4 regions of the Bradyrhizobium sp. B117 genome follow, and region 3 is predicted to be linked to each of the others. Evidence: predicted binding sites of a transcription regulator. Region 3 holds the regulator's gene; each other region holds the start of a gene.
The links. Region 3 encodes PhoB, which activates phosphate uptake and scavenging genes when phosphate is short. Its sites were predicted from a motif close to TGTCATNNANCTGTCAT; they were not measured.
Positions count from the first base shown of each region.

Region 1 (4,208 bases), 4.7 Mb from region 3:
GCACCATCCACAACGCCTATCTGTTCGAGGTGAAGAAGCCCTCGGAGTCCAAGGGACCGTGGGACTTCTACAAGCTGGTCGGCACGGTGCCGGGCGACCAGGCCTTCACGCCGCTCTCCGAGAGCAAGTGCGCGCTGCTCAAGAAGTAAGACCAACAGCCCGCCGGCTTCGAGCCGGCGGGCAACTCTAGGGAACGCCGAAGGGACCGGGTGCGGGATCGATGCAGGCTCTATACGCTCAGCTACTGGTGGGACTGATCAACGGCTCGTTCTACGCGCTGCTCAGTCTCGGGCTTGCCGTGATCTTCGGCATGCTCAACATCATCAATTTCGCCCATGGCGCGCTCTACATGATGGGCGCCTTCGTCGCCTATTTCCTGCTCAACCTCGGCGGCATCAACTACTGGTGGGCGTTGCTGCTGGCCCCCATCATCGTCGGCATCTTCGGCATGATCCTGGAACGGACAATGCTGCAATGGCTGACCGGTCTCGACCATCTCTACGGCCTGCTGCTGACCTTCGGCATCGCGCTGATCGTGCAGGGCGTGTTCCAGAACTATTTCGGCTCCTCCGGCCTGCCTTACGCCATTCCGGACCAGCTCAAGGGCGGCATGAATCTCGGCTTCATGTTCTTGCCCGTCTATCGCGGCTGGGTGGTCATTTTCTCGCTGGTGGTGTGTCTGGCGACCTGGTTCCTGATCGAGAAGACGCGGCTCGGCGCCTACCTGCGCGCCGCCACCGAGAATCCGACGCTGGTACGCGCTTTCGGCATCAACGTTCCGCGCATGATCACGCTGACCTATGGTCTCGGCGTCGGCCTTGCCGCGCTCGCCGGCGTGCTTTCGGCGCCGATCAACCAGGTGCGGCCGCTGATGGGCGCCGACCTCATCATCGTCGTGTTCGCGGTGGTCGTGATCGGCGGCATGGGATCGATCATGGGCTCCATCATCACCGGCTTTGCGCTCGGTGTGATCGAGGGGCTGACCAAATATTTCTACCCCGAGGCGTCCAACACCGTCGTGTTCGTGCTGATGGTGCTGGTGCTCTTGGTGAAGCCAACGGGATTGACGGGAAGGGCGGCCTGATATGACAGCCTTGACGGACGACACGCTGCCGGTAACCCCGCGTGCGATGCGCGACGAGATGATCGTATTCGTGCTGATGGCGCTGCTGCTGGCGTCGGTGCCCTTCACGGGGGTCTATCCGTTCTTCGTGATGCAGGCGCTGTGCTTCGCGCTGCTGGCCTGCGCCTTCAACCTGCTGATCGGTTACGGCGGACTGCTGTCGTTCGGTCACGCGATGTTTATGGGCACCGCCGGTTATTGCAGCGCTCACGCGCTGAAAGTATGGGCGCTGCCGCCGGAGCTCGGCATTCTCGTCGGTGTCGCCGCGGCTTTCGCGCTCTCGATCATCACCGGCTACATCTCGATCCGCCGCCAGGGCATCTATTTCTCGATGATCACCCTGGCGCTCTCGCAGCTCTTGTACTTCATCTATCTCCAGGCGCCGTTCACCCATGGTGAGGACGGCATCCAGGGCATTCCGCAGGGACGCATGTTCGGCGTGCTCGATCTGTCGAAGCCGACCGTGCTCTATTACGTCGTGCTGGTCGGCTTCCTCGCCGGCTTCCTGCTGATCTACCGCATCATCAACTCGCCGTTCGGCGAGGTGTTGAAGTCGATCCGCGAGAACGAGCCGCGCGCGATCTCGCTCGGCTATCGCACCGACCAGTACAAGTTCCTGGCGTTCGTGCTGTCGGGGACGCTGGCGGGCTTTGCCGGTGCGCTGAAGGTGTTCGTGGCGCAGAACGCCTCACTCACCGACGTGCACTGGACGATGTCGGGCGAGGTCGTGCTGATGACGCTGGTTGGCGGTCTCGGCACCATCTTCGGCCCGGTGGTTGGTGCCTTCGCCATCATCGCCATGCAGCAATACCTGGCGGGCTTCGGCCAGTGGGTGACGGTGATTCAGGGCTCGATTTTCGTGGTCTGCGTGCTCACCTTCCGCCGCGGCGTCATTGGCGAAATCGCCCATTACTTCCGGCGCTCGCTCTAAATCATTGATATCGCATCAATTTCATTGGTGCGCTAAAGCGGTGGATGATCCGGCTCCGCGGGCGTGAGAAGACACGCGCGCGGCGTCGAAATGGTCTATGACAGTTTTGTGACGGCTCGTTCGGGCCGGGCCATTTCGAGCCGGTAGCGACCCCATGATGCGTTGGTTTCGCGCTCTGCTTCCCAGGGAAGAGCGCTTTTTCGAACTGTTCGACCGCCATGCCCAGACCGTGATTCAGGGCGCCGTTGCACTCCAGGGCGTGCTCAATGGCGGCGAGGAGACGCCGGTCTATTGCCAGCGCGTCAACCAGTTCGAGAACGAGGCCGACAACATCACCCGCGAGGTGCTGACGGCGGTGCGACGCACTTTCATCACGCCGTTCGATCGCGGCGACATCAAGAACCTCATCACCTCGATGGACGACGCCATCGACCAGATGCAGCAGACCGCCAAGGCCGTGATGCTGTTCGAGGTCCGCACGTTCGAGCCGCCGATGCGCGAGATCGGCGGGCTCCTGATCGAGTGCGCCAATCTGGTCGGACGCGCATTGCCGCTGTTGCAATCGATCGGACCGAACGTCGCGATGCTGACCGCCATCACGGAGGAACTGACCAAGCTCGAGGGGCGCGTCGACGACCTCCATGACATCGGGCTGAAGGAATTGTTCCTCAAGCATCGCGATGGCAACGCGATGGATTTCATCGTCGGCGTCGAGATCTACGACCATCTGGAGAAAGTGGCCGATCGCTTCGACGACGTCGCGAACGAGATCAACAGTATCGTCATCGAGCAGGTCTAGCGCATGATCCGGAAAAGCGTGCAGCGGTTTTCCTTCGCGACAAACGCGGAACGCGTTTGCGCGGAGATCATGCGCGAAGAGTAAGGCAGGGCAGCGCCGTGGATGCCGTGTTGGGTCTTCCTGTCCTGGTCGGACTGATCGCCGTCGCGCTGCTGTTCGACTTCCTGAACGGCCTGCACGACGCCGCCAATTCGATCGCGACCATCGTGTCGACCCGCGTGCTGCGGCCGCAATTCGCGGTGTTCTGGGCCGCGTTCTTCAATTTCGTCGCCTTCATGGTGTTCGGCCTGCACGTCGCCCAGACCATCGGAACCGGCATCATCGATCCCTCGATCGTCGATGCCCAGGTGATCTTCGCCGCTCTCGTCGGCGCCATCATCTGGAACCTCGTGACCTGGGCGCTAGGCATCCCGTCCTCCTCGTCGCATGCGCTGATCGGCGGCCTCGTCGGCGGCGGCATGGCCAAGGCCGGGATCTCGGCGGCGGTGTGGAGCGGTCTGTCGAAGACGGTGCTGGCGATCGTGCTGTCGCCGCTGGTCGGCTTCCTGCTGGCGATGCTGCTGGTGGCGATCGTGTCCTGGCTCTCGGTGCGCTCGACGCCGTTCGCGGTCGATCGCGCGTTTCGCATCCTGCAATTCGCCTCCGCCTCGCTCTATTCGCTCGGCCATGGCGGCAATGATGCGCAGAAGACCATGGGCATCATCGCCGTGCTGCTCTATTCGCAAGGCCATCTCGGCAGCGAATTCTCGGTGCCCTTCTGGGTGGTGCTGTCGTGCCAGGCGGCGATGGCGCTGGGGACGCTGATGGGGGGCTGGCGCATCGTCCGCACCATGGGCCTGCGCATCACCAAACTGACGCCGATGCAGGGCTTTTGCGCCGAGACCGGCGGTGCCGCGACCCTGTTCATGGCGACGTTCCTCGGCGTTCCCGTCTCGACCACCCACACCATCACTGGCGCCATCGTCGGCGTCGGCGCAGCCCGCCGGGTTTCGGCGGTGCGCTGGAACGTCGCAAGCTCGATCGTCTATGCCTGGGTGATCACGATCCCGGCCTCGGCGATCGTGGCTGCGCTGACCTGGTGGGCAGTCCAGCTCTTCAGGTGACGAGCTTCAGGCCGACGATGCCGGCAACGATCAGCCCGATGCTGGCGAGGCGGAAGGCGGTGGCGGGCTCGCCAAACAGGAAGATGCCGAGCGTGGCGGTGCCGACCGCGCCGATCCCGGTCCAGACCGCATAGGCGGTCCCGACGGGCAGGGATTTGAGGGCAAATCCCAGCAGAATGACGCTGCCGGCCATGGCCGCGAGCGTGACGACGGACGGAACAAGCCTGCTGAAACCCTCGGTGTATTTCAGCC
Region 1 is NZ_CP152414.1:5,830,551-5,834,758, reverse strand. Features, by position in the region: gene AAFG16_RS28660 (ABC transporter substrate-binding protein) at 1-149, shown strand, start outside; gene AAFG16_RS28655 (branched-chain amino acid ABC transporter permease) at 221-1,084, shown strand; gene AAFG16_RS28650 (branched-chain amino acid ABC transporter permease) at 1,086-2,054, shown strand; gene AAFG16_RS28645 (DUF47 domain-containing protein) at 2,209-2,853, shown strand; gene AAFG16_RS28640 (inorganic phosphate transporter) at 2,952-3,956, shown strand; gene sugE (quaternary ammonium compound efflux SMR transporter SugE) at 3,949-4,208, opposite strand, start outside.
Region 1: AAFG16_RS28645 (DUF47 domain-containing protein) is a predicted target of PhoB. The motif match lies at 2,152-2,168, and genes of this name have one in related genera.

Region 2 (4,208 bases), 3.7 Mb from region 3:
ATGATCTGGACCCATCCGGGCATGAGCACTTACTACCGCAACTCAAGTGGCCGCGTGTTTTCGGCCATGCCGTGGCGGTTCGTGGACTATTGGCGCATGACGCATGACCCCGATTTGGGGCAATATAGGCTGACGAAGGCGTAGACTGCAGGGAGTGCCCAATGCCGAAGCCGATCGTCCGCGTCTACACTGATTACAAGAGTCCCTACGCGTTCGTGGCCAACAAGCGCCTCTTCGAACTTGAACAGACGCATGGGGTCGAGCTCGAATGGCTGCCCTACACGCTGCGCATCGCCGAGTTCATGGGCAAGGTCGAGGAGCGCACGCCGCATTTCTGGCGCAAGGTGCGCTACGCCTATATGGACGCGCGGCGCTATGCCAATGCGCAAGGGCTCGTCATGAAGGGCCCGCGGCGAATCTACGACGCCTTCTATTCGAGTGTCGGCATGCTGTTCGCGCAACGGCACGGCTTCTTCCGCGCCTACCACGACACGGTATTCCGTAAATTCTGGAGCCATGAGCTCGAGATCGACGATCTCGCCGCAATTACCGAAATCATCACCTCGTGCGGTGGCTCGCCCAGCGAGTTCGAAGCCTACGTCAATGGCCCTGCCCGCGCCGAGCACGATCGCATCATCGACGAGGCCGAGGCACTTGGTGTGTTCGGCGTGCCGACCATGGTGTTCAACGGCGAGCTGTTCTGGGGCGGCGACCGCATCGACATGCTGATCGAACGCATCGAGAAGCCCGAGACGATCGCGGCCGCGCTCGGCAGCCGCCACCGCAAGCCAGATTGAGAGCTGCCCTAAGCCGCGAGCCCGCTCTCCACCGGAGCAAACTCGAGTCCGAGGCTCTCCGCCACCGCCTTGTTGGTGATGCGGCCGCGATGCACGTTCAGCCCATTGCGCAGATGCGGATTCTCCAGCACCGCGGCAAAGCCCTTGCTCGCGAGCATCAGGCCGAACGGCAGCGTCGCGTTGTTCAGCGCCTGGCTGGAGGTCACCGGCACCGCGCCCGGCATGTTGGCGACGCAGTAGTGCACGACGCCGTCGACCTCGTAGGTCGGATCGGTGTGCGTGGTCGGATGCGAGGTCTCGAAGCAGCCGCCCTGGTCGATCGCGACGTCGACCAGCACCGCACCCGGCTTCATGGATTTCAGCATCGCGCGCGTGACGAGCTTCGGCGCGCTGGCACCCGGCACCAGCACGGCGCCGATCACGACGTCGGCGGCGAACACCTCGTCCTCGACCGCCTCGATGGTCGAAAAGCGGGTGCGGACTCGCCCGAGAAAGACGTCATCCAGCTGGCGCAGGCGTGGAATTGAGCGATCGATCACCGTGACTTCGGCGCCAAGACCCGCAGCCATGCGCGCGGCCTGCGTTCCGACCACACCGCCGCCGAGCACGACGAGGCGCGCCGGCTGCACACCGGGCACGCCGCCCAGCAGCAGTCCGCGACCGCCCGCGGATCGCTTGAGCGCGGCGCCAGCGGCCTCGATCGCGAGGCGGCCGGCGACTTCGCTCATCGGCGCCAGCAAGGGGAGCTGACCGGCCGCGTCGGTGACGGTTTCATAGGCGATCGCGGTGCAACCGGAAGCGAGCAGCCCCTTGGCCTGCTCCGGATCCGGCGCGAGGTGGAGATAAGTAAACAGGATCTGGCCTTCGCGCAGCTGGGCCCATTCGCTCTTCTGCGGCTCCTTCACCTTCACGATCATGTCGCATGCGGCGAAGATGTCGCGCGCGCTCGCGGCGATGGTGGCCCCTGCCCGCTCATACACCTCGTCGGACGCGCCGATGCCGCTGCCGGCGCCGGTCTCGACCGTGACCTGATGTCCGGCCGCGACATATTCACGGACCGCGCCCGGGGTGAGCCCGACGCGATATTCCTGCACCTTGATCTCCTTGGGCACACCGACGCGCATCTTGAGCTCCTCGCCAACGCATTGATTCCGTTGTTGATCGTAGCGACGGGGCCGGTTTGGTTTCGTGCAAATATCCGCTAGGTTTGCCACATGCGCGCCGGTTTCCGGCGCGGAAGCGCCCTTTCACGCCGGAAACAAAACCTTGGCCCTCGACCGGAAAGATCTCGCCATCCTCGCGGAACTCACCACCAATGCGCGAGCCAGCCACACCGAGCTCGCCAACAAGGTCGGGCTATCCAGCACCGCGCTGGCGCGGCGGCAGAAGGCGCTGGAGGACGACGGCTACATCCAGGCCTACCAGGCCGCGCTCGATCTCAACCAGTTCGGCCTCACCACCACCGTGCTGGTCCGCATCGCACTGGAGAGCCAGAGCGACGAGGCGCTGAAGGCGTTCGAGGCCGAGGTGGTGAAATGCCCCTCCGTCGTGCGCTGCTTCCTGATGTCGGGCACCGACGACTACATCCTGATCGTGCTCGCCCGCGACATCCAGGATTTCGAGCGCATCCATCGCACCGAGTTGTCGCGCCTGCCGCGCGTCGCGCGGGTGCAATCGAGCTTTGCGCTCCGCGAAATCGTCAACCGCGCCGTGCCGACGGTGGTGTTCGGCGAGGCGAAGCGGTAGCTCTTTTCCCTTTCCCGTTCTTAGGGGCTGGCACGGCAGACGCAGTGAATTGGGGTTCGCGGAGAGTTTCCCCTCTACGCAATCCGCGCCGGCCCCCTCGCTGTCATAGAACTGTCATCGAATGTGCAGAGACCTGTCGGTCTCGCACATTCGGGACACGCCATGGACTATTTCAAGCGCTTCAACTTCCTGTTCGCCGCACCTGCGTTCGACGCCGACGACCTCGAGGGTCTCCGCTTCAACCAGATCATCGAGGAGATCCAGCGCTCCGGCTTCGAGGTGGTCCGGGCCCGCAAGCTGGAAGACGCCGAGATCGCGGTGCAGACCGACGCCGCGATCGGCTGCATGGTGGTGGACTGGGGCAAGAAGGGCCTGGAAGGCAGGACCTCGGCCCTGATCAACCTGATGCGGCGCCGCGGCCTCGACTTCCCGATCATCCTCCTGATCCGGCGCAAGCGCTTCGAGGACCTGCCGGTCGAGGTGCTCGACTTCATCGACGGCTATGTCTTTCTCTCCGAGGAGACGCCGACCTTCATCGCCAAGAACCTGATCAGCCGGCTCAAGCAATATGCCGAGACGCTGAAGACGCCCTTCTTCGGCGCCCTCGTCGACTATGCCGAGGAAGGCAACCAGCTCTGGACCTGCCCGGGTCACAACGGCGGCGTGTTCTACAACCGCAGCCCGATCGGCCGGGTCTTCGTCGAGCATCTCGGCGAATCCGTGTTCCGCGACGACCTCGACAATTCCGTGCTCGATCTCGGCGACCTCCTCACCCATGAGGGGCCGGCGCTGAAGGCGCAGAAGGAAGCCGCGCAGATCTTCGGCGCGGAGAAAACCTATTTCGTGCTCAACGGCACCTCGACCTCGAACAAGGTCGCGCTCGGCGCCCTCGTCACCGACGGCGACCTCGTGCTGTTCGACCGCAACAACCACAAGGCCGCCCATCACGGCGCACTGATGATCAATGGCGGCATCCCGGTCTATGTCCCGACCGTCCGCAACGCCTGGGGCCTGATCGGCCCGATGCGGTGGGACATGCTCGACGAGAAGGCCCTGCGCGAGGCGATCCGCAACCATCCACTGGTGACCGACAGGGACGCCTGGCGCAAGGAGCGGCCGTTCCGCGTCGCCGTGGTCGAGCAGTGCACCTATGACGGCTCGATCCACAGCGCCGAGATGATCCTGAAGCGCATCGGCCATCTCTGCGAATACATACTGTTCGACGAGGCCTGGGCCGGCTTCATGAAATTCCACCCGCTCTATGCCGGCCGATTCGCCATGGGCCTCACCAACCTTCCGCCCGAGGCGCCCGGCATCATCGCGACGCAGTCGACCCACAAGCAGCTCGCGAGCTTCTCGCAGGCCTCGCAGATCCACATCAAGGACCGCCACATCCGCGGCCAGAAGCGGCGCGTCGAGCACCGTCGTTTCAACGAAAGCTTCATGCAGCACGCCTCGACCTCGCCGTTCTACCCGCTGTTCGCCTCGCTCGACGTCGGCGCGCAGATGATGAAGGGTCGCTCCGGCGAGGTACTCTGGGACGACACGATCCGCCTCGGCATCGAGCTGCGCAAGAAAGTCCGCGCGATGCGCCGGGAGTTCGAGGAGAAGGAGCAGAATCCGGACCGGCGCTGGTTCTTCGAACCCTTCGTGCCGGATCGCGTG
Region 2 is NZ_CP152414.1:6,760,895-6,765,102, forward strand. Features, by position in the region: gene AAFG16_RS32870 (NAD(P)/FAD-dependent oxidoreductase) at 1-144, shown strand, start outside; gene AAFG16_RS32875 (DsbA family protein) at 162-797, shown strand; gene ald (alanine dehydrogenase) at 806-1,921, opposite strand; gene AAFG16_RS32885 (Lrp/AsnC family transcriptional regulator) at 2,064-2,543, shown strand; gene AAFG16_RS32890 (Orn/Lys/Arg decarboxylase N-terminal domain-containing protein) at 2,706-4,208, shown strand, end outside.
Region 2: AAFG16_RS32890 (Orn/Lys/Arg decarboxylase N-terminal domain-containing protein) is a predicted target of PhoB. The motif match lies at 2,645-2,661, and genes of this name have one in related genera.

Region 3 (4,208 bases):
ACTTTCAGGTCTTCACCGAAAACACCCCGCCGCCCGGCTCGACCGAGGGCGGCCTGCTCAACGCCATCGTCGGCTCGGTGATCATGACGGTGCTCGGCGTCGGCATCGGCGCGCCGCTCGGCCTGTTCGCCGGCACCTATCTCGCCGAGTACGGCCGCAACGACAAGCTGACCTCGGTGATCCGTTTCATCAACGACATCCTGCTGTCGGCGCCCTCGATCATCATCGGCCTGTTCATCTACGGCGCGGTGGTGGTGCCGATGCGCGGCTTCTCGGCGATCGCGGGCTGCCTCGCGCTCGCGGTGATCGTCATCCCGGTGGTGCTGCGCACGACCGAGGACATGCTGCTCCTGGTGCCGAACGCATTGCGCGAGGCGGCCTCCGCGCTCGGCCTGCCGCGCTCGGCCTGCCGCGCTCGCTGGTGATCAAGCGCATCGCCTATCGCGCCGCGCGCTCGGGCCTCATCACCGGCGTGATGCTGGCCACCGCCCGCGTCGCCGGCGAGACCGCGCCGCTGCTCTTCACCGCGCTGTCGAACCAGTTCTTCAGCCTGAGCCTGAACAAGACGATGGCCAACCTGCCCGTGACCATCAACAACTTCGTGCAGAGCCCCTATGCCTACTGGAAGCAACTCGCCTGGAGCGGCGCCCTGCTGATCACGTTGACCGTGCTTGCCCTGAACATTGGCGCGCGCATCCTGAGCGCCGAGAGGACCGCAAAATGAGCGATATGTCAGTTACCGTCAGTACGCCCGTTCAGCACGGCTCGCAGCCGCTGCCCGAAGCTCCGGCCAAGGTGACGGTGCGCAACCTCAACTTCTATTACGGCGAGCACCACGCGCTGAAGAACATCAACCTGACGCTCGGCACCAACCGCGTCACGGCGTTCATCGGCCCGTCGGGCTGCGGCAAGTCGACCCTGCTGCGCATCTTCAACCGGATGTACGACCTCTATCCGGGCCAGCGCGTCACCGGTCAGCTGATGCTCGACCAGACCAACATCCTCGACCCCAAGCTGGACCTCAACCTGCTGCGCGCCCGCGTCGGCATGGTGTTCCAGAAGCCGACGCCGTTCCCGATGACGATCTACGAGAACATCGCGTTCGGCATCCGTCTCTATGAGAAGATCTCGAAATCCGAGATGGACGACCGCGTGGAGAAGGCGCTGCGCGGCGGCGCGCTCTGGAACGAGGTCAAGGACAAGCTCAACGCGTCCGGCCTGTCGCTCTCCGGCGGCCAGCAGCAGCGCCTCTGCATCGCCCGCACCGTTGCGGTGCGGCCCGAGGTGATCCTGTTCGACGAGCCCTGCTCGGCGCTCGACCCGATCTCGACCGCCAAGGTCGAGGAGCTGATCCAGGAGCTCTCCGAGAACTACACGATCGCGATCGTCACCCACAACATGCAGCAGGCGGCCCGCGTCTCCGACAAGACCGCCTTCATGTATCTCGGGGAGCTGATCGAGTTCGACGACACCAGCAAGATCTTCACGTCGCCGAGCGATCGGCGCACGCAGGATTACATCACCGGCCGGTTCGGCTGAGGAGACGGGATATGGGTTCTGAACATACCGCAAAGGCCTTCGACACCGACCTCCAGGAGCTCACCCGCCTGGTCGCCGAGATGGGCGGCATTGCCGAGCGCATGATCGTCGATTCCGTCGACGCGCTGATCCGCCGTGACGTCGCTCTCGGCCAGCGCGTCGTCACCACCGACGCCGACATCGACGCACTCCAGAAGAAGATCGAGGAGCGTGCCGTTCTCACCATCGCCCGGCGCCAGCCGATGGCGGTGGACCTGCGCGAGATCGTCGGCGCCATGCGCGTCGCGACCGATCTCGAGCGCATCGGCGACCTCGCCAAGAACATGGGCAAGCGCGTCGCGGCGCTGGAGACCGACTTCCATCCGCTGAAGCTGTTCCGCGGCCTCGAGCACATGACCGACCTCGTGCAGCAGCAGGTCAAGTCGGTGCTGGACGCCTACGCCGCGCACGACCTGCCGGCGGCGATGGCGGTGTGGAAGGGCGACGAGGAAGTCGACGCCATCTGCACCTCGCTGTTCCGCGAGCTCCTCACCTACATGATGGAGGATCCGCGCAACATCTCGTTCTGCATCCACCTGATGTTCTGCGCCAAGAACATCGAGCGCATCGGTGACCATGCCACCAACATCGCCGAGACCGTGTTCTACATGATCGAGGGCCAGGCGATCACCGACAAGCGGCCGAAGGGTGACATGACGACCTTTGCCACGACGGTCCCGAATAGCTGAAGAGTCAAGGAGCGACGACACCATGGGCGCACGCATTATGGTGGTTGAAGACGAGGAAGCTCTCACCGAGCTGCTTCGCTACAACCTCGAAGGCGACGGCTATGACGTCGAGACGGTGATGCGCGGCGACGACGCCGACACCCGTCTCAAGGAGCACATCCCCGACCTGATCGTGCTCGACTGGATGCTGCCGGGCCTCTCCGGCATCGAGCTGTGCCGGCGGCTGCGCACCCGCCCGGAGACCAAGCAGCTCCCGATCATCATGCTCACCGCGCGCGGCGAGGAGAGCGAGCGGGTGCGGGGTCTTGCGACCGGCGCCGATGATTACATCGTCAAGCCGTTCTCGGTGCCGGAGCTGCTGGCGCGCGTGAAGGGCCTCCTGCGTCGCGCAAGCCCGGAGCGGCTCGCCACCGTGCTCGCCTATGGCGACATCGAGCTCGACCGCGACAAGCGCCGCGTCGCGCGCTCGGGCCGGCCGATCGATCTCGGCCCGACCGAATATCGCCTGCTGGAGTTCTTCCTCGAGCATCCCGGCCGCGTGTTCTCGCGCGAGCAGCTGCTGGACAGCGTCTGGGGCCGCGACATCTACATCGACGAGCGCACCGTCGACGTGCATATCGGCCGTCTGCGCAAGCTGCTCAATCTTGGCCGCGAGCAGGACCCGATCCGCACCGTCCGCGGTGCCGGCTACGCGCTCGACGACCGCTTCGCGAAGGCGGAGCAGACGTAAGTACGATTGCAAGCGTGCAAAATAAAAGCGCGCCAAGTGGCGCGCTTTTTATATGTCTCGGGTCGTCCCGGCCGCGTGCCGGGACGATGTCGTTTGAAGCAGTGTTCAGCGCGTGCCGGGCTTTGCCGGCGCACGGCGGCGATCCGCCGCCGGCTGGTAGGCGACGCGCGAGTGCTGCGCGCAATAGGGCAGGCCGGAGAGCGCCTTGCCGCCGCAGAAGAAGAAATCCGGGCTCGAGGGATCGCCGACCGGCCAGTGGCAGGTCGCCTCGTTCAGCTCCAGCAGCGACAGCCGCTGGCTCATCGGCACCACGTTGTCGTAGGTGACCGGCTCGGCCTCCACCTCGACCTCGAAGGCCTGCGCCAGTGCGGTATTGCCGCGCGAGATCGGACGGCTCACGCGCATCATGTGCTGCGCGGGGCGGGCCTTGCGCGGCCGGGGCGCTGCCGATGAGGGGCTCTTGGCGCGGCCGGACAGGCCGAGCCTGTGCACTTTGCCGATCACGGCATTGCGGGTCACATTGCCGAGCTCGGCCGCGATCTGGCTGGCCGAAAGTCCGGCCTCCCAGAGCTTTTTCAGCTGCTCGACGCGATCATCGGACCAGGTCAAAACCGTCATTGCACCCTTTCCCTCGCTGCCGGCCAGCCATCCTGGGGCCTCACAGCGAATGCCTAAGCCTTGAAAAACCCGTGCCGCCAGAATCCCTTAAGGCTCGCCGGGCACGCGAGGTGCGCCCGAACGTTTACGCCGGTACATGAGGACTCTTGGGATCAGAACTGCTGCACGAGATGTCGTATCTGACAGTCCAAACGCTACAATATGGCGTGACTCGCGCGCAAGAGTCCGCCGACTCGCTTCCACATGTTCCGTGGTGAAAATCCCGCAAAATCGGCACCGCAAGACTACGGATTCAGCGTTTCCCGGGGCTTTCCGGGCGGCATTGACACCCGTCTCACCAGGCATAAGATAGTCGCACGTGCCGCCCTTAAAAGGCGGCACGTTTCGTTTTCCGGGCCGGTCAATGGTGCGTTGCGCAACGCATTCAGGCCGTCCGCAACATCCAAGTGATCGTCATGACCAACAGCGCCGCGCCGCATTTGCTTCCCGTTTTCGCCAGGGCCGACCTCGGTTTCGAGCGCGGCGAAGGCTGCTGGCTGATCGCGACCAATGGCGAGCGCTATCTCGATTTCACCTCGGGCGTCGCGGTGAAC
Region 3 is NZ_CP152414.1:471,690-475,897, forward strand. Features, by position in the region: partial or broken gene pstA (phosphate ABC transporter permease PstA) at 1-724, shown strand, start outside; gene pstB (phosphate ABC transporter ATP-binding protein PstB) at 721-1,539, shown strand; gene phoU (phosphate signaling complex protein PhoU) at 1,551-2,267, shown strand; gene phoB (phosphate regulon transcriptional regulator PhoB) at 2,290-2,997, shown strand; gene AAFG16_RS02235 (GcrA family cell cycle regulator) at 3,103-3,615, opposite strand; gene AAFG16_RS02240 (aspartate aminotransferase family protein) at 4,071-4,208, shown strand, end outside.

Region 4 (4,208 bases), 3.4 Mb from region 3:
GCGCGACCACGATGTCGGGGGCAACGCCGAGCCCCGCCATGTCCTCCGCGATCTCGCGGCCGGCGGTGCCCTGCCCCGCAATCACGAACGGATCGTCATAAGGCCTGACCAAGGTCGCGCCGCGCTTCTCGGCGATGCCGCGCGAGATCGCCTCGCGGTCGTCCTTGTCGCGATCATACAGCACGACCTCGGCGCCGTAGGACTTGGTGCGCTCGCGCTTCGACAGCGGGGCGTCCGCCGGCATCACGATGGTCGCCTGCATGTCGAGGATTTTTGCCGCCGCCGCCACGCCCTGGGCGTGGTTGCCGGAGGAGAACGCGACCACGCCGCCGGCGCGCTTGTGCTGCGGGATCGAGAACACCTTGTTAAAGGCGCCGCGGAACTTGAAGGAGCCGGTGCGCTGGAGCATTTCCGGCTTCAGGAACACTTTGGCACCGACGCGCTCGTTGAGCACGGGAAAGGACAACAGCGGGGTGCGGATGGCGTAGGGCGCGATCACGCGCGCTGCGGCATCGATATCGGCAGGGCCGATGGGGAGGAGCTGTTCGGTCATAACCCGAACTTATCGCGGCAGTCTGAGCGCGGGCAAGACACCTCCGCGCGATGAACCCTGGTTTTCAGGCTACGAAACTAACCGACTCCGCCCCATTCCTGCCTGATAGCACCGCGCCGACCGCCTGGATGCTGTCGACGAAGACCCGGGCCGAGGCCTCCCAGGTGTAGTTGGCGGCGAACTCGACGCAGTCCTGCCGGGAGATGCCGAGCGCCGCAAAACAGGCGCTGCGCAGGTCGTGATCGAGCGCGCCGACCGGCGCATCGCCGATCACGTCGCGGGGGCCCTTTACCGGGAACGCCGCAACCGGCAGGCCGCTTGCGAGCGCCTCCAGCAGCACCAGGCCGAACGTGTCGGTCTTGCTGGGAAACACGAACACGTCGGCCGCGGCATAGATCTCCGCCAGCGCCTCGCCGTGCTTCTCCCCCAAGAAGATCGCATCGGGATAGGCGTCTTCCAGCGAGGCACGCGCCGGGCCGTCGCCGACGACGACCTTGGTGCCGGGCAAGTCGAGCTCCAGGAAGGCTTCGAGATTCTTCTCCACCGCGACGCGACCGACCGAGAGGAACACCGGCGCCGGGAGGCACAGGTCGATGGCGCGGGGATGGAACAAGTGAGTATCGACGCCGCGCGGCCACAGCACGACGTTGTCGAAACCGCGCTCGGTCAATTCGCAGGCGAGTGCCGGCGTTGCCGCCATCACGGCGCGGCTCGGCGCGTGAAAGCGGCGCAGCGCCCGCCAGATCAGCGAGCCCGGCACCGGCACGCGGGCGCGGACATAATCAGGGAAACGGGTGTGGAAGCTGGTCGTGAACGGCAGCTTGCGCTGGCGGCAATAGCGGCGGACCATCAGTCCGATCGGCCCTTCGGTCGCGATATGGATGCTGTCGGGGCGCGCTTCCTCGATCAGCTTCGCGATCCGCGCCGGACGCGGCATCGCCAGCCGCACGTCGCGATAGCTCGGCATCGCGAAGGTGCGGAACGATTGCGGCGTCAGGAATGTGAACTCGACACCGAGCCCTTTGGCGGCCTCAGCTAGCTTGGTCAGCGTCCGAACCACACCGTTGACTTGCGGGTGCCAGGCGTCGGTCGCGACCAGGATGCGCATCAAGCCGCCTCTGTTATGCAGCTCTGGCTGCCACCTGCGGAACTTGTGCCGGCTTCCGCAGCTGGTCGGCCCAGGTGATGATCTCGAAATGGCCGTCGTCGTGCTCGACCAGCGCGGTGCAGCTCTCGACCCAGTCGCCGCAGTTCATGTAGCGGATGCCGTTCTCGTCGCGGATCACGGCGTAGTGGATGTGGCCGCAGATCACGCCGTCAGCGTCATGGCGCCGCGCTTCGGCGGAGAGCGCCTGCTCGAACGCGCCGATATAGTTCACCGCGTTCTTGACCTTCTGCTTGGCCCATTGCGACAGCGACCAATAGGGCACGCCGAACATGCGGCGGAAGAAGTTGACGAAGCGATTCATCTGGATCGCGAAGTCGTAGGCCTTGTCGCCGAGATGAGCGAGCCAGCGCGCGTTCTGCACCACGAGGTCAAAGATGTCGCCGTGGATGACGAGGTAGCGCTTGCCGTCCACGCTGGTGTGGACGGTGTTCTCGACGACGTCGATGCCGCCGAAATGCGTGCCGTAATAGTTGCGCAGGAACTCGTCATGATTGCCGGGCACGTAGATGATCTTGGCGCCCTTGCGCGCCTTGCGCAGCAGCTTCTGCACGAGGTCGTTGTGCGATTGCGGCCAGTGCCAGCTCGATTTCAGCGCCCAGCCGTCGACGATGTCGCCCACGAGATAGATCGTATCGGCATCGTGGTAGCGCAGGAAGTCGAGCAGAAGGTCGGCTTGCGAACCGCGGGCTCCGAGATGAACGTCGGAGATGAACAACGTGCGAAAGCGCCGCTCCGGGCTCTCGTCACTCACATCGTAACTTCCCATGCGACCGCCCGTAACAATTTCCCGTGACAGGGGGATGACGATTGAACCTTTGAGGCACCCTCAGATACGAATCAAACCTTGCCTCGCCCTTCCCCGCGAATATCAGTCGCATGCGACAATCAGGCGACATGAAGCGGTGATGACCGCCCGCGAAGCTACGGAACCCCAAGGCGTTATTGGTTAACGCCGGGAGCCGCCGCGCCGCGCGAGACCGGGGTCAATAGAACTTGTGGAAATGATGGATCGGTCCGTGGCCGTGGCCGACGCTGAAGCGGTCGGCGGCGGCGATCGCCGCGCTGATCCAGGCCTTGGCGCTCTGCACGGCGCGCTCGAGATCCTCGCCCTTGGCGAGCCCGGCCGCGACGGCCGAGGACAGCGAGCAGCCGGTGCCATGGGTGTTGCGTGTGGCAACGCGCGGGGCGGCAAGTGCGATCGTTTTCTTGGAATCGACGAGATAGTCGATGCTCTCTGCCCCCTCGCCGTGGCCGCCCTTGATCAGCACCGCGCGGCAGCCGAGCGCCAGCAGGCGGCGGCCCTGACGCTCGATCTCGGCCTCACCGGCCGCAACCGGCTCGTCGAGCAGCGCGGCGGCTTCCGGCAGATTAGGCGTGATCACGGAAGCCAGCGGCATCAGTTTCGTGCGCAACGCGTCCACGGCCTCGGACGCCAGCAGTCGGTCGCCGGAGGTCGCAACCATCACGGGATCGAGCACGATATGGCCGGGCTTCCACCGCGTCAGCGCGGCCGCGATCGCATCGATGCTGGCGGCCTGGGCCACCATGCCGATCTTCACCGCGCCGACTTCGAGATCGGAGAACACCGCGTCGATCTGCGCGGTGACGAAATCGGCCGGCACCGCGTGGATGCCGGTGACGCCGCGCGTGTTCTGCGCCGTCAGCGCCGTGATGGCGGAGGCGCCGTAGACGCCGAGCGCGGCAAAGGTCTTCAGGTCCGCCTGGATGCCGGCGCCGCCGCTCGAATCCGAGCCGGCGATGGTGAGCGCGACCGGCGTCGTCATCGCGGGATACTTCTGCTTGATACGGACAGCGCCATGACCTGTCCTAGCGCGGCCGTGGAACGCCAGCAAGCGTTGCGGGCGGCGGGCAGCCGTGATTCGCTGTGCTGACGGCCCAGCGAATCAGGTGGAGCCGATCCGGCCCGGCACCGGCGTCCCGCAATCGTGCGGGCTTGCAAAATGCAACCGCGCCGTCCCCTTGGTATGGTCTCGCGTTCGGCGTGTGTGTCCATGCGTGAGACGTTGGGCGGCGGGACCCGTCCAACGGCACCAGCGGGCCGCCCTGGCCCGCGAAACCTTGAATGCCAGCCTGGGGTGGAACCATGTGGGCCTTTCTCGAACGTATCCTCGACTCCTCGATGTTCTCGCCGCACGGCATCTGCCTATTGTGGGAACCCGAACTGATCTGGCTCCATGTCGTCTCCGACGCGGTCATCGCCGCCGCCTATTTCTCGATTCCGTTCGCCCTCGCCATTTTCGTCACCAAGCGGCGCGACCTCAAATTCGGTTGGGTATATTGGGCGTTCGCGATCTTCATCATGGCCTGCGGCCTCACTCATGTGCTTTCGATCTACACGCTCTGGGTCCCGATCTACCGCATCGAGGGCCTCGTCAAGGCGGTCACGGCCGCGGCCTCCATCTTCACCGCCGGCGCGCTCTGGCCGCTGCTGCCGAAGATCCTGACGATCCCCTCTCCGTTCGAGCT
Region 4 is NZ_CP152414.1:3,900,878-3,905,085, reverse strand. Features, by position in the region: gene AAFG16_RS19035 (threonine/serine dehydratase) at 1-553, opposite strand, end outside; gene AAFG16_RS19030 (glycosyltransferase family 1 protein) at 618-1,661, opposite strand; gene AAFG16_RS19025 (UDP-2,3-diacylglucosamine diphosphatase) at 1,675-2,487, opposite strand; gene thiD (bifunctional hydroxymethylpyrimidine kinase/phosphomethylpyrimidine kinase) at 2,705-3,505, opposite strand; gene AAFG16_RS19015 (PAS domain S-box protein) at 3,826-4,208, shown strand, end outside.
Region 4: AAFG16_RS19025 (UDP-2,3-diacylglucosamine diphosphatase) is a predicted target of PhoB. The motif match lies at 2,511-2,527, and genes of this name have one in related genera.